DNA from 2 places in the Pseudonocardia xinjiangensis genome. Region 1 is predicted to be linked to the other one. Evidence: riboswitches for the same ligand, from Rfam matches in the RefSeq annotation. Region 1 holds a riboswitch; the other holds the start of a gene.

Region 1 (7,657 bases):
TGGCGAAACGGTCGACGGTGCTGGTCAAGGCGGCCAGCTGCAGCAACCGCAGCCGGCTCCGCTCCCCCACGCCGGGGCGCGTCTCCGTGCTCACCGACAGACCATGGTCCGTCACGCGCGCTCGCGCTGCACGAATCGCGGTGAGAACGGTCACTCCAGGTGTTTCGCCGGGTCGCTCCCGGCCGTCCCGTCGGCGCCTCCCGCGCCGATGAATCCGGTGGTCCGGGCCGTCACTACGGTGTGCGGATGCGACGGACGATCTTCGGGCTCATCGCGGTGCTGTTCCTCGCCGCATGTTCCGCGCCTGCGGCGGAGGCACCGCCGGACATCAGCGGCGACTGGCACGGCAGCATCCAGACCCCGGGGACGCCGCTGGACTTCGGGGTGAGCCTGGCAGGCGACGGTGGCACCTTCGACCTCCCCGCCCAGGGCCTGCGCGCGCTGGCGCTGCACGACGTGCGGCTCGACGGCCAGGCGGTCACGTTCCGGCTGCCCGACGTCCCGGGCGGGGCCACGTTCGACGGCACCCTGAGCGACGCGGGGACGATCACCGGCAGCTACAGCCAGGGCGGCCAGACCGTCCCGTTCACGCTGTCCCGCGGCGCGCTGCCCACGCCGGGGCGGCCGCAGGAGCCGAAGCCGCCGTTCCCCTACCGCAGCGAGGAGGTGACGTACCCGAGCGGCAACCTGACCATGGCCGGGACGCTCACCCTCCCGTCGACCCGCGGACCCTTCACCGCCGTCCTGATGATCACCGGGAGCGGCGCGCAGGACCGCGACGAGACCATCGCGGGACACAAGCCGTTCCTGCTGCTCGCCGACACGCTCACGCGCGCCGGGTACGCCGTGCTGCGGGTGGACGACCGCGGCGTGGGGGGCTCGACCGGCGATCTGCAGCAGGCGAGCTACGACGACCTGACCGGCGACGCGCTCGCCGGGCTCGCGTTCCTGCGCAGCCGCCCCGAGATCGATCCCACGCGGATCGGGCTGTTCGGGCACAGCGAGGGCGGCTACCTCGCCCCGCTGGTGGCACAGCAGCCGGGCGCCGGTGTGGCGTTCGTCATGCTGATGGCGGCCCCCGCCGTCTCGGGCGAGGAGGTGCTCGTCCTGCAGAACCGCCTGCTCTTCCAGCAGGCGGGCGCTCCGCCGGAGCAGGTCCAGGCCCAGATCGACTACGTGCGCAAGCTCAGCGGGATGCTGCGGGCCGGGAACTACGACGGGGCCCGGCAGCTCGCCCGGGACCGGGTCACCGCGCAGACCGCCGCTCTGCCGGAGGACCAGCGCCCGACGGCGGAGGAGACCGAGGCGCAGCTGCCGGCCACCCCGGCGTACCGCGCCGTCCTCACCTACGACCCGGCCCCCGCGCTGCGGGCGCTGCGGGTTCCGGTGCTCGCGTTCTACGGCGGCAAGGACCTCCAGGTGCCGCCCACACAGAGCGAGCCGGCACTGCGGACGCTGCTCGCCGGCGACCCCGACACGACGATCCGCACGTTCCCGGCGCTGAACCACCTCATGCAGCCCGCCGCCACCGGCGCGATCACCGAGTACTCGACGATCGAGACGACGGTCTCACCGGAGGTGCTCGACCTCGTCTCCGGATGGATGCGGGAGCGCTTCTGATGTCCGACCTCGATCCCGAGGAGTTCCGCAGGCTCGGCTACGCGGTCGTCGACTGGATCGCGCAGTACCGGGCAGGCCTCGCAGACCTGCCCGTGCGACCCGACGTCGAGCCCGGGTGGGTGCGCGAGCAGCTGTCGGCAACGCTGCTGTCGCCCGGGCTGCCGGAGGAGCCGCGGCCGCTGACGGCCCTTCTGGACGAGGTCGACCGGGTGGTGGTGCCGGCGAGCACGCACTGGCAGCATCCCGGCTTCTTCGGCTACTTCCCGGCCAACGCGTCGCTGCACTCGCTGCTCGGCGACATGCTCTCGGGTGGCCTCGGCGCACAGGGGATGCTGTGGACGACGTCGCCGGCGGCCACCGAGGTCGAGCAGGTACTGCTGGACGGGCTGGCCGCTGCGCTCGGGTTGGGCCCGGCGTTCGCCTTCACGGGAGGCGGAGGCGGCTCGATCCAGGACTCGGCGTCCTCCGCCGCGCTGGTGGCGCTGCTGGCCGCCCTGAACCGCAGCTCCCCCGAGTGGCAGGAGCGGGGCGTCGACGGCACCGAGCGGGTGTACGTCACCGCTGAGACGCACTCCTCGCTCGCCAAGGCCGTGCGTGTGGCCGGGCTCGGGGCGCGGGCGCTGCGGATCGTCGAGCCCTCCCCCCGCTCGCTCGCGATGTCGCCCACCGCGCTGGCCGACGCGTTGCGCGCCGACGCCGACGCCGGGCTCCGACCGGTGCTGGTCTGCGCCACGGTCGGCACCACGGGCACGGGCGCGGTCGACCCCGTGCGGGAGATCGCGCGTGCCGCCGCCGAGCACGGGGCCTGGGTGCACGTCGACGGCGCATGGGCGGGCGTGGCGGCGCTGTGTCCCGAGCACCGCCACCTGCTCGACGGCGTCGAGCTCGTCGACTCGTTCTGCACCGACGCCCACAAGTGGCTGCTCACGGCGTTCGACGCCTCGCTGCTGTGGGTGCGTGACGCCGCTGTTCTCCCGGCCGCACTCTCGATCACCCCGGAGTACCTGCGCAACGCGGCGACCCAGTCCGGCGCGGTCGTGGACTACCGGGACTGGCAGGTGCCGCTCGGGCGCCGGTTCCGTGCGCTTAAGCTGTGGGCCGTCGTGCACGGCCACGGGCTCTCGGGGCTGCGTGAGCACATCCGCTCCCATGTGGCGCTCGCCGACGAGCTGGCCGGTCTGGTGCGCGCCGACCCCGGTTTCACCCTCGCCGCGGAACCATCGCTCTCCCTGGTGTGCCTGCGGGTCGTCACCGGCGCCGGACCGGAGGCCGACGACAACGCGACCCGCACGGTGCTCGAGCGCGTCAACGCCTCGGGCACCGCCTTTCTCACCCACATCGTCGTCGACGGACGCTACGCCATCCGGGTGGCGATCGGATCGGTCACCACGGAGTCCTCGCACGTCAGAGCCTTGTGGAAGCGGCTCCGGACGGAAGCTGCAGGTTGTCTCGCGAAGAGCTCGGACGACCGTGTCGATCCGGCGACCTCTGGGTGACCGCGTTGCCGCCCTCGATCGGTGGCGCCGACGGCGGCGGCGGGCTGCCGGGAGGGGCAACTTGACGATCGCTCGGCGGCCGTCGTAACGTCCACACCAGGTCATGAGCGCCAGCGTCAAGCCCCGGCTCGCTGGCCGGCAACCCTCCTCCGCGGCGGGGTGCTCCGGGTGACGACCAGGCCGTCGGGCGGGGTGCCCGGTGGCAAGCGCGGATCCGCATCCGGTGCGGGTCCCCTTCCCAGGAGACCGCTGTGACGCTCGTACTCGCCCGTTCCGCTGCCGCCCGCGCCGCCGACCTGCCCGGCGTGGTGGGCGCCGACCTCGAGGTGCCGCTGGTCACCGGGGGGAGCATCGCCTACGCGAACCTCGACCTCGCCGCCAGCGCGCCGGCACTGCAGTCCGTGGCCGCCCACGTCGCCGAGCTGTTGCCGTACTACGCGTCGGTGCACCGCGGCGCCGGTTACGCGTCCCAGGTGAGCACCGCGCTGCTGGAGTCGGCGCGCGTCACCGTCGGCGAGTTCGTCGGGGCGCGCAGCGACGACGTGGTGGTGTTCACACGCAACACCACCGACGCGCTGAACCTGCTCGCCGGCTGCGTCCCGGGCCCGGTCCTCTGCCTGGACGTGGAGCACCACGCGAACCAGCTGCCGTGGCAGGCGGGTGCCCACCGCGTGCTGCGGGTCGCCGAGACGGTGGAGCAGACCCTCGCCGACCTCGAGGCCGCACTGGCGTCGGCACCGGTGGCGCTGCTGGCCGTCACCGGAGCCTCCAACGTGACCGGTGAGACGCTGCCGCTGGAGCGGCTCGTCGACATCGCGCACCGGGCGGGCGCCCGGGTCGTGGTGGACGCGGCCCAGCTCGCACCGCACCGGCGCGTCGACCTCGCGGCCACCGGCATCGACTACGTGGCGCTGTCGGGCCACAAGCTCTACGCGCCCTACGGCGCGGGCGCGATCGTCGGCAGGCGCGACTGGCTCGACGAGGGCACCCCGTACCTCGCGGGAGGCGGCGCGGTGCGGGAGGTACGGATCGACCGCACGGTCTGGGCGGCCGCGCCCCACCGCCACGAGGGCGGCACTCCCAACGTGGTCGGGGCGGCGGCGCTCGCGCAGGCCTGCCGCGAGCTCGCACCGCTGCTCGACGGGGCCGCCCACGCGCACGAGAAGGCCCTGTCGGACCGCCTCGAGGCAGGGCTGGCCACGGTGCCCGGCCTGCGGACGCTGCGGATCTGGCCCGACAGCACCGACCGGGTCGCCGTCCACAGCTTCACCCTCCCGGACCGGCCCGCCGGGCTGGTGGCCGCCTACCTGTCCGCCGAGCACGGGATCGGCGTCCGCGACGGGCGCTTCTGCGCCCACCCCCTGCTGCTCAAGCTCTGCGGGGAGAGCGGTGAGGCGCTGCGCGCGAGCATCGGGATCAGCACCACGGAGGAGCACGTGGACCGGCTGGTGGCGGCGGTGGCGCAGCTCACGACGCGGGGCGCCCGCTGGACCTACGGCGTGGTCGACGGCCGGTGGGTGCCCACCCCGGACCCGCGCGAGCACGACCCGCTCGGCGTCATCGGCACCCTGGTGCTCGGCACGGGCGCCTCCGCCTGCAGCTCCGAGTGAGGCCGGGCCGTCGCCCACCGGCAACATTGGACAGGCATACCTAACCTTCCGTTATCCTCCTCCCGATCACCTGTCGCGGGGAGGGAGCGCTGGATGCGCGTCGTCGTGTTCGGCTACATGACGTGGGGCCACCGGACGTTGGACGCGGTGCTTGCGGCCGGGCACGACGTCCCGCTGGTCGTCACGCACCCGGAGAGCGACAACCCGTACGAGACGATCTTCAACGACTCCGTGGCCGAGCTGGCCGCCAAGCACGCCATCCCGGTACTGGTGCGCAACCGCGCCGACGACGAGGAGGTCGTCGAGCGGGTGCGGGCCGCGCACGCCGACGCGATGGTGGTGGCCAACTGGCGCACGTGGCTCTCGCCCGCCGTGTTCTCCCTCCCCCGGCTCGGCACGCTCAACGTGCACGACGCGTTGCTGCCCGCCTACGCGGGCTTCGCGCCGCTGAACTGGGCGCTGATCAACGGTGAGCCGGAGGTCGGGGTCACCGCACACATGATGAACGGCGACTTCGACGCCGGGGACATCGTCGTGCAGTGGGCCACCCCGGTCGGCGCCGAGGACACCGTGGTGGACCTGTTCGAACGCACCCTGGCCATGTTCGGGCCGATCACCGTGGCCGGGCTGGAGCGGCTGGCCACCGGGCGCACCGACTGGCAGCCGCAGGACCGCAGCCGGGCGAGCTACTTCCACCGCCGCAGCGACGAGGACAACCGGATCGACTGGAGCTGGCCCGCGAGGGACATCGCCAACCTGGTGCGCGCGCAGGTGGACCCCTACCCCAACGCCTACTGCTTCCACGGGAGCACCCGGCTGCGGGTGCTCGCCGCGGGCGTCACCGACGCTCCCTACGGCGGAACGCCCGGACGCATCTTCGTCCGCGACGGTGCCGGTGGGGTCGTGGTGGTGTCGGGCGCCGACGCGCGGCGCGGACGCAACCCGGGCCTGGTGATCCACCGGGTCCGCACCGACGACGGCCAGGACCTCGCGGCCACCGAGTACTTCACGCGGATGGGCGGCTACCTCACCTCGCACCCCGCCCCCTGACACCCCGCCACCCCGCGAGTCGCCCGCTTTCCGTCCGCGAGTCGCCCGTGAACGTGAGTGCGGTCAGGGTCGGGGACCCGTGTCCCGGACCGCCGGTCAGGGCTGGATGTTCTCCAGGTCCTCCAGCAGGCTCGGGTGCTTCGGCTCCCAGCCGAGCGCCTGCCGGGTGTGGGCGCTGGACGAGGGCTGGTCGGCCGCGAAGATGACGCCGAGGGGGCCGTAGGTCTCCACCGGCACGGACTCCACGGGCAGGCCCAGCCGGCGGCCGATGACGGCAGCGATGTCACGCACCTGGTCGCCCTCGTCGCCCACGGCATGCCAGGAGGTGCCGGCTTCCGCCTGCTCCAGGGCGAGCCGGAAGAGGACTGCGGCGTCGTGGGCGTGCACGGCCGGCCAGCGCTGGGCGCCGTCGCCCGGGTAGCCGGACACTCCGTTCTGACGCGCGATCCCGGTCAACAGACCGGCAAACCCGCCCGCGCCCTCGTTGTGGACGGTCCGTGGCAGGCGGACGGCTGAGCTCCGGACCCCGCGCGCGGCCAGGCCCAGGACTCCCCTGACCGCACGACCGCGACCACCGACCGGGCCCTCGGTCGGAATCGGGTCGGCCTCGGTGGAGGCGCGGCCCGGCACGGCGGGCGTGCCCGAGCAGGCGACGAAGGGACGGCCGCTGCCGACGAGTGCCTCGCCGAGGGTGGCGAGGGCGGCGCTTTCCTCGGCGACGGCGTTCGCGAGGGCTCGGGAGCTGCTGAAGTCGTTCGCGAAAGCCAGGTGGATCACGCCGTCGGCCTGGGCGACGCCGGCGCGCAGGACGTCGAGATCGGCCAGCCCTCCCCGAATCGCCTCGGCGCCGGCGGCCGAGGCGGCCTGCGCGGAGGCGTCGGAGCGGGCGAGTGCGAGGACGGTGTGGCCGTGGCCGAGAAGCTCGGCGACGACGGCGGATCCGATCAGACCGGTGCCGCCGGTGATGAAGACGTTCATGGACTCTCCCGCGAAGTGATGGGACACTTGTCCCATCACCGTAGCAGGATGATGGGACCACAGTCCCATCACCTATGCTGCCTCCATGGGTCGGTGGGAACCGGGGGCACGCGAACGCCTCGTCATGGCGGCGGTCGACCTGTTCACCGAGCAGGGCTACGACGCCACCACGGTCGCACAGATCGCCGAGCGTGCCGGGGTCACCAAGAGCACCTTCTTCCGGCACTTCCCCGACAAACGCGAGCTGCTGGTCGCCGGACAGGAGACCCTGAGCCGGCTGCTGGCCGAGGGCATCGCCGAGGCGCCCGCCGACGCCGGCCCCCTCGAGGCGGTCGCCGCCGGTCTCGAGCGCGCATCGACCGCGATGGGCCCGATGAGCCGGGAGATCGCCCCCCGGCTGAAGGCGGCCGTCGCCGCCAGCGCCGAACTTCAGGAGCGCGACGCCCTCAAGAGCGTCAGCCTCGCGGCCGCGATGACCGCTGCCCTCCTCGCCCGCGGCGTGCCCGACCCGACCGCCGCCCTCGCCAGTGAGCTCGGCGTCCTCGCCTTCAAGCGGGGGTACGCCGAATGGTCCGACGGCGACCGTGCGCCCGGGGACGGCTTCGCCACCTACCTCCTGAAGGCCCTCGACGAGCTGCGCGCCGCGAGCTCATCGCTGGGCTGACCGGACAACCCCGCCCACTCGTCGGCGCTTCCGCCGCCGGGCCATCGGGTACCCGCCACCCGTGGATCTCGATACCGCCGTGTTCGACGTCGACGGCACGCTCGTCGACACCAACTACCAGCACGCGCTCGCCTGGTTCCGGGCCTTCCGCCGGCACGGGATCACCGTGCCGGTCTGGCAGCTGCACCGGGCGATCGGCATGGGCGGCGACCAGCTCGTCGGCGCCGTCACGTCCGACG
Region 2 (7,657 bases), 1.7 Mb from region 1:
TACCTCAAGGTGGGCATCACGCCGTGACCGCGCCTGCCTTGCTGGAGGTGCGGGACATCTCGGTGTCCTTCGGCGCCGCCGGCCGGTCGACCGCCGCCGTGACGGAGGTCAGCTACTCGGTGGGAACCGGCGAGGTGGTGGCCGTCGTCGGCGAGTCGGGCTCGGGGAAGACGGTCACGGCGATGTCGCTGCTGGGGCTGCTCCCGGGCACCGCCACGGTGTCCGGCTCGGCGCTGCTGCGCGGGCGGGAGCTGATCGCCCTCGACGCGGAGGAGCTGCGTGCTGTGCGTGGCAACGAGGTCGGCTTCGTCTTCCAGGAGCCGATGAGCGCGCTCAACCCGGTGCTGACCATCGGTGCCCAGGTGCTCGAGGCGATCACGACCCATCGTTCGCTGACGCGGGCGGCGGCCCGGCAGCGCATGCTCGAGCTCCTGGCGCTGGTCGGGCTACCCGACCCGCAGCGCAAGGCCCGCTCCTACCCCCACGAGCTGTCCGGCGGTCAACTGCAACGGGTGGTGATCGCCATCGCGATCGCCAACGAGCCCGCCCTGCTCATCGCCGACGAGCCCACCACCGCGCTCGACGTGACCGTGCAGGCCGAGATCCTCGACCTCCTGCGCGACCTGCGTGACCGGCTCGGCATCGGGATCCTGCTCATCACCCACGACATGGGGGTGGTCGCCGACCTCGCCGACCGGGTCGTCGTGATGCGGGCGGGCCGGGTGGTGGAGGAGGCGAGCGTCGCGCAGCTGTTCGCCGCACCCCGTGAGGAGTACACGCGCCAACTGCTCGACGCCGTGGTGTCCCTGCCCGCCGCCCCGCCGGTCCCCGCGCCGGAGCAGCCCGGCATCCGTGTCGACGGCGCCGGCATCCTGACCGTGGAGGACCTGCGGGTGACCTACCGCGGGCGGTTCGACGTCCCGGCCGTGGAGGGGGTGAGTCTGCACGTCGCCGCCGGAGAGGTGTACGGGCTCGTCGGTGAGTCGGGTTCGGGCAAGAGCACGATCGCCGCGGCCATCACCGGCCTGGTGCGACCAGAGTGGGGCGCGATCCGGCTCTCCGGCGACGACCTCGCCGCGCTGCGCGGCAAGGCCCTGCGGCGCGCCCGTGGCCGGATCGGCATGGTCTTCCAGGACCCCGCGTCGTCGTTGAACCCCCGGGCCACCATCGGCGCCAGCGTGGCCGAGCCGCTGCGCCTGCACACCCGCCTGCACGGCAGCGACCTGAGCCGCCGGGTGGACGACCTGCTCGACGCCGCGCAGCTCCCGACCTCCACACGCGACCGGTTCCCGCACGAGCTCTCCGGGGGCAAACGTCAACGGGTCGGCATCGCCAGAGCCATCGCCCTGAACCCCGACCTCCTGATCGCCGACGAACCGACCAGCTCCCTGGACGTCTCCGTGCAGGCCCGGATCCTCGACCTGTTCCGGGACCTGCAGGCACAGCTGAGGTTCGCCTGCCTGTTCATCTCGCACGACCTCGCCGTGATCGGCGCGCTCGCGGCCCGGGTCGGCGTCATGCACCGCGGGCGGATCGTCGAGCAGGGGAGCACCGCCCAGGTGCTGCAGGCGCCGCGCCACCGCTACACCCAACGGCTCCTCGCCTCGGCGCCCGTGGCCGACCCGGCCGAACAGCAGCGCAGGCGCGCGATCTGGCACACGATCCGGGACGCGCAACCCGAGGTTGCCGCCCCCAGCGCCTCGTGACCGCGCCGGGGGCCGCCCCGGCTCAGAGCCCGCGCGCCGCCAGCGCCTCGCGCACGGCCTTGCTGGTGGAGGGCACCGTGGCCGACGGGCCGATCTGGCCGGCGACCGCGTCGAGGGTCTTGAGGCCGTCGCCGGTGATCAGCAGCACGGTCTCGGCGTCCGGGTCGAGCTTGCCCGACTCCACGAGCTTCTTCGCGGTGGCCACCGTGACCCCGCCCGCGGTCTCGGCGAAGACCCCCTCGGTGCGGGCGAGCAGCCGGATGCCGTCGACCACCTCGGCGTCGCTGACGTGCGCCACCGCACCCCCGGTGCGGCGCACCGCGTCGAGGACGTAGGGGCCGTCGGCCGGGTTGCCGATCGCGAGCGAGCGGGCGATCGTGTCCGGGCGCACCGGCTGCACCACGTCGTGGCCGTCCTCGAACGCCTTGGCCACGGGGGAGCAGCCGGTGGCCTGCGCCCCGAACACGCGGTAGGGCGTGGGCTCCACCAGGCCCAGCTTGCCGAGCTCGGTGAAGCCCTTGTCCACCTTGGTCAGCTGGGACCCCGACGCCACGGGCACCACGATCTGCTCCGGCAGCCGCCAGCCGAGCTGCTCGGCCACCTCGTAGCCCAGGGTCTTGGAGCCCTCGGCGTAGTACGGCCGCACGTTGACGTTGACGAACGCCCAGTCCTCGTGCTCGGCGGCGAGCTCGGTGGCCAGCCGGTTGACGTCGTCGTAGTTGCCGTCGACGGCGAGCAGGGTGCCGTCGTAGACGGCGGTGGTGAGCACCTTCGCCTGCTCGAGCGAGGACGGGATGAGCACGACCGAGTCCCACCCGGCGCGGGCCGCTGCGGCGGCCACGGCGTTGGCGAGGTTGCCCGTGGACGGGCAGGCGAGCACCGAGAACCCGAGCTCGCGCGCGGCGGCGAGCGCCACCGCGACCACGCGGTCCTTGAAGGAGTGGGTCGGGTTGCCGGTGTCGTCCTTCACCCAGAGGTTGCGCAGCCCCAGCGCGGCGCCCAGCCGGTCAGCCTTGATCAGGCGGGTGAGACCGGGCTCGGTGTTGGGGTGCTCCTGCACGGTGGACGGCACGGGCAACAGCTGCCGGTAGCGCCAGATCGACTTGGGGCCGGCCTCGATGGACTCACGGGTCACCGTGCCGAAGTCGTAGGCGACCTCGAGCGGGCCGAAGCACTGGGGGCAGGCGAACTCGGCCGCGAGCGGAATCTGGTGGCCGCACTCCCGACAGGACAGGGCGCGCGCGGGCCCGAGGTCGTAGGCGGCGGTGGATCCGCCGTCGGGACGCGTGGAGGCAGTCAGGGTCATCGAAAGATCTCCTCATCTTCCCCGCACCATGCGGGTCGGAATTGGCACCGTGATCGAGCGCGGACGCGCATCGCCGGTTGCCGGGGCTTCGCCGGGCCGTTCCCTCTGCCCCTCTGGATGAGCCATGTGAAGTTGTTCCGCGGCTGGTCGAGCAGCCGTCAGATGTCAGACACGTTACGTCACGATCCACTGCGGACCCAAGTCCTGTCCGGATTCTGGGAGCCGGGTCACGCGATGTCGGTGGCGTGCGCAAGCATGGACGGCATGTCCGCGCCCCCTCCGCCCGCGCCGTTGCGCCTCATCCTCGGCGAGGAGGAGCTGCTGGTGGAGCGGGCGGTCGAGCAGGTCGTCGCGGAGGTGCGGGCGGGTGAGCCCGGCGCCGAGCTGCGGCGTTACCGGGCCGCCGACCTCACCCCGGTCGACCTGGCCGACAACCTGAGCCCGTCGCTGTTCGCCGAGGGCCGGGTCATCGTCCTGCAGGCCGCCCACGAGGTGGGCAAGGAGCTCGCCACGGCGATCGTCGAGCAGTCGGCCGATCCGGCCGATGGCATCGTCCTGGTCGTGCTCCACGCGGGGGGCGCCCGCAACAAGGCGCTGGCCGACGCGCTGCGCAAGGGTGGCGCCGTCGTCACCACGTGCAACCGGATCACCCGCTCCGAGGAGCGGTCCGACTTCGTGCGCTCCGAGGTGCGACGCGCCGGTGGGCGGATCGCCCCCGCCGCGGTGGGCGTCCTGATCGAGGCGGTCGGGTCCGACCTGCGGGAGCTCGCTGCCGCGGCGGGCCAGCTCGTGGCCGACACCGGCGGCACCGTCGACGAGCAGGCCGTGCGCCGCTACCACCGGGGCCGCGCGGAGGCGTCCGGTTTCGCGGTGGCCGACAAGGTGATGGCCGGCGACCGGGCGGGGGCGCTGGAGGCGTTGCGCTGGGCGCTCGTGCTGGGGGTGGCGCCCGTTCTCGTGGCCGACGCGCTGGCCGACGGGGTGCGCACCCTGGCCAGGGTGGGTGCGGCCGGCCGGGGCGACCCCAATCGGCTCGCGGGCACGCTGGGCATGCCGCCGTGGAAGGTGCGCAAAGCTCAGGCCCAGGTACGGGCGTGGCAGCCCGAGTCGCTCGCGGTCGCGTTCGACGCGGCGGCCGAGGTGAACGCCGACGTCAAGGGGGCGGCGGCCGACGCGGGGTACGCGCTGGAACGCGCGGTGCTGCGGATCTGCGCGGCGCGCGAGTCACGCTGAGCGCAACCGGAGGGTCGGCGCTGTGGCGATGACACAGCACAACGGCGCCGCCCCCGGGGGGCAGCGCCGTTGTGAGCTGGAGCTGGCGCCTCGTCAGAGCGCGTCGACGCGCTTGGACAGCGACGACTTGCGGTTGGCGGCCTGGTTCTTGTGGATGACGCCCTTGCTGGCCGCCTTGTCGAGCGCACGGGCTGCGGCCCGCTGCAGCTCGGTGGCCTTCTCGGTGTCGCCGGCCTCCGCAGCCTCGCGGAAACGCCGCACGGCGGTGCGAACGGCGGACTTGACCGACTTGTTGCGCTGGCGGCGCTTCTCGTTGGTCTTGACCCGCTTGATCTGGGACTTGATGTTGGCCACGCGAATGCCTCGAGTTCTTCTTCGCCTTGTTCCGGTCCGCACCGGCGGCGGGGGATCCTGCGTTCACGCCGGGCGCTCAGCGGTCCATGTTACAGCCCGGCGGGGGCCGCCGGAAATCGGCCCGGCCGGGCAGCTCCCGCGGTCGGCCTAGGGTGATCGCATGACGGTGGTTCTGGTGCACGGCAATCCGGAGACCGAGGCGTTGTGGGAGCCGCTGAGCGAGCGGCTGTCCGCGCTCGGCCACGCCGACCAGGTGCGGCTCTCGCCGCCGGGGTTCGGGGCCCCGGTGCCGCCGGGCTGGACCGCGACGGTCGAGGAGTACCGCGACTGGCTGGTGGCCGAGCTGGAGGCCATCGGGCGCCCGGTCGACCTGGTGGGTCACGACTGGGGCGGTGGGCACGTGCTCAACGTCGCGATGACCCGGCCCGACCTGCTGCGCAGCTGGTGCTCCGATGTCGTGGGGATCTTCGATCCGGACTACGTGTGGCACGACCTGGCGCAGGACTGGCAGACCCCCGGGGTGGGTGAGGCGGCGATCGAGGAGCGGTTGGACATCCCGGTGGAGAAGGTGGTGGCGAACCTGGCCGAGCGCGGCATGGCTGTTGAGGTCGCCGAGCGCATCGCGCCTGCTTTCGACGCGACGATGGGGGAGTGCATCCTCGCGCTGTACCGCTCGGCGGCGCAGCCGGTGCTGGCGGAGCTCGGGGCCGGGCTGGAGGCTGCGGCGGCCCGCCCGGGGCTCTCGGTGGTGGCCACCGAGGATCATTTCGTGGGCACGGTCGAGCAACGCCACCGTGCCGCGGTGCGGGCGGGTGCTCGTGAGGAGGTGCTCGACGGGCTCGGGCACTGGTGGATGACCCAGGATCCCGATCGGGGCGCGGCGGTGCTGGCCCGGTTCCTGGACTCCCAGTGACCCCGGCCCCGTGACATCGGCGTGCCGCCGGTGACGGCAGCTACTCGGGCGGAACGGTGGCCGCGCTCGACGGCACTGTGGACATGACGCGGCCGGCGTGAACGGCGCCGGTGACCACGGTGTTGCCACCGGAGTGCTTGGCCCGGTACATGGCGGCGTCCGCGGCGGCGAGCGCCACCTCGGGCTCGCCGTCGAGCGGGGCGCGGACCACCCCGACCGACATGGTGACGCCGGCGGCGACATCGGCGGGCAGTGCGGCCACGGCGTCGGTGGCCCGCTGCAGCGCCGCCCGCGCCTCGGGCAGCGGCGTGGCCGGCATGACCACGACGAACTCGTCGCCGCCGTAGCGGGCCACGAGGTCCTGGGAACGCAGGATGGTGCGCAGGCACATGGCGACCTCGCGCAGCACGGCGTCGCCCGCGGCGTGGGAGCGGGCGTCGTTGACGTCCTTGAACCGGTCGAGGTCGATCAGGGCGACGGCACACGGCTGGAGTGCCGGCGTGGTGGTGGCCTCGACGAGCCGCATGTCCAGCGCCCGCCGGTTCGGCAGCCCGGTGAGCGGGTCCTGCAGGGCCTGGGCGGCCACCGCGCCGTGCTCGCGGGCCAACCGGTGGTGCTCGGAGTGGCTGCGCAGCGCGGTGAGGCGCGCCTCGCGCAGGGCCCACAGCTCGGCCTCCAGCGCCTCGGCGTAGCTCGCGAGCGCGTCGGAGCGCCGCGGTGCACCGTGGGCGAGCTCGTCCATCCTCGCGAACTCCCGGTGCAGCGCGAGAGCGAGCACGGCGTCCGGGGTGGACTTGCGCAGCTCGTGGTGCAGCGGGGCGAGTGCCGCCGCCGCGTCGCCCGGACCGCCCGCTGCGAGCAGGCAACGTGCCGTGGCGATGGCGAGCATGATGCGGTCCTCGGTGAAGTTGGTCATCGGCTCGAGCGCGACGAGCATCTCCAGGTGCTCGGGCGCCGGCTGCTTCAAGGAGTACGCCGCTCCGATGATCGAGCACTCCTCGATGGCCGCGGTCCCGCCTTCGGGCAGGCCGTGCGCGGCGGCCCAGAGCCGGGCGGCGGTCTGCGCGGTCTGCGCGGCGCCGACGAAGCGGGTGGCGGCGGCCGCATCGCGTCCGCCACGCTCGAGGCGCAGCGCCCACGACAGCTGCAGCCGGACGCGGTTGAGCTGGAGCACGAGACGGTCCATCAACGACGCACCGCCCTCGGACACGGTGATCGCCCGCTGTGACACCTCGTCGGCCAGCTCGTGCGAGCCGAGCTTGAGCAGCACGAGGACCAGCCCGTTGAGACTCCGCGAGAGCAGCCGCGACCATTCTGCAGGGTCCTCGTGGGGACCCGGGGCGGTGAGCTCGGTGAGGATGGCGTGGGCGACTGCGGTGTCGGTGAGCGCGTTCTCCCCCTGGTGGAAGACGGCGGTGCGGTGCGCGCGGAGCGTGGCGGCCTCGCCGAGCCTGCGCGGGTCGTCATCGAGCTCGGCGAGCTCGGTGTACTCCAGGAGCAGAGCCTCGACCTCCGCCTCGACCGTCTCCGCGTCGGGGTGGCCAGGGGCGGTACGGACCGGGTCGAGGATGCGCAGCAGGATGCACATCCGGAGCAGCTCGGACACGAGTGGCGACGGGCGGTGCTTGCGGGCGTGCGCGAGCAGCTCGTCCAGCCCGATCCGGGCGGCCACCGCGCCCGCCGAGGTGCCCCGCTGCTGCCAGCGGAACTTGTCGGTGGCCCGGACCAGGATCTGCTGGTCGGTCAGCCGGCATGCGTCCTGTGCGCAGCGGCAGCTCGCCTCGCCCCTCACGAGTACGCACTCGCTCGGGACGGCGAGGGCCGATGAGCGCGGAGTCACGGGTCGCCCCCTGCGAAGGCCATCGGGCAGCTCGGATCGGTCGCCGAGGCTGGGGTCCCGACGGGGGGACCGCGGAGCTCCGTCTCGGCCCTGAGTCTCCACGATTTGGTCATGGTGACACGAGATGCGCTCCGGTGGGAGGCCGGTTTCGGCGATCTGTCCGGCCCGCTGACGGTGATCGCCAGGTCGCGCCCGCCCGGGCCGGCGCACTGCGGAGCCGTAATGCTCCGTGCAGCCCGTCCCCACAGCAGTACGGCTCCATGGTGCGTGCGCGGGGGCCGGGTGACCGGCGGCTCCGCGCTCAC

Evidence for each region. Region 1 has a riboswitch for S-adenosylmethionine ahead of ACQPZA_RS20290 (aminotransferase class V-fold PLP-dependent enzyme). Riboswitches for the same ligand answer to the same signal wherever they lie in the genome.
Region 2: another riboswitch for S-adenosylmethionine. It lies ahead of thrC (threonine synthase); the one in region 1 lies ahead of ACQPZA_RS20290 (aminotransferase class V-fold PLP-dependent enzyme).

The regions. Positions count from the first base shown of each region.
Region 1 covers NZ_CP192009.1:4,301,275-4,308,931, forward strand. The annotation lists gene ACQPZA_RS20275 (MFS transporter) at 1-94, opposite strand, end outside; gene ACQPZA_RS20280 (alpha/beta hydrolase family protein) at 247-1,620, shown strand; gene ACQPZA_RS20285 (pyridoxal phosphate-dependent decarboxylase family protein) at 1,620-3,116, shown strand; SAM riboswitch class IV at 3,216-3,331, shown strand; gene ACQPZA_RS20290 (aminotransferase class V-fold PLP-dependent enzyme) at 3,368-4,726, shown strand; gene ACQPZA_RS20295 (methionyl-tRNA formyltransferase) at 4,820-5,776, shown strand; gene ACQPZA_RS20300 (SDR family oxidoreductase) at 5,873-6,754, opposite strand; gene ACQPZA_RS20305 (TetR/AcrR family transcriptional regulator) at 6,840-7,418, shown strand; gene ACQPZA_RS20310 (HAD family hydrolase) at 7,480-7,657, shown strand, end outside.
Region 2 covers NZ_CP192009.1:5,968,138-5,975,794, reverse strand. The annotation lists gene ACQPZA_RS28110 (ABC transporter substrate-binding protein) at 1-27, shown strand, start outside; gene ACQPZA_RS28105 (dipeptide ABC transporter ATP-binding protein) at 24-1,706, shown strand; gene thrC (threonine synthase) at 1,729-3,012, opposite strand; SAM riboswitch class I at 3,022-3,136, opposite strand; gene holA (DNA polymerase III subunit delta) at 3,277-4,245, shown strand; gene rpsT (30S ribosomal protein S20) at 4,339-4,599, opposite strand; gene ACQPZA_RS28085 (alpha/beta fold hydrolase) at 4,760-5,512, shown strand; gene ACQPZA_RS28080 (diguanylate cyclase) at 5,553-7,352, opposite strand.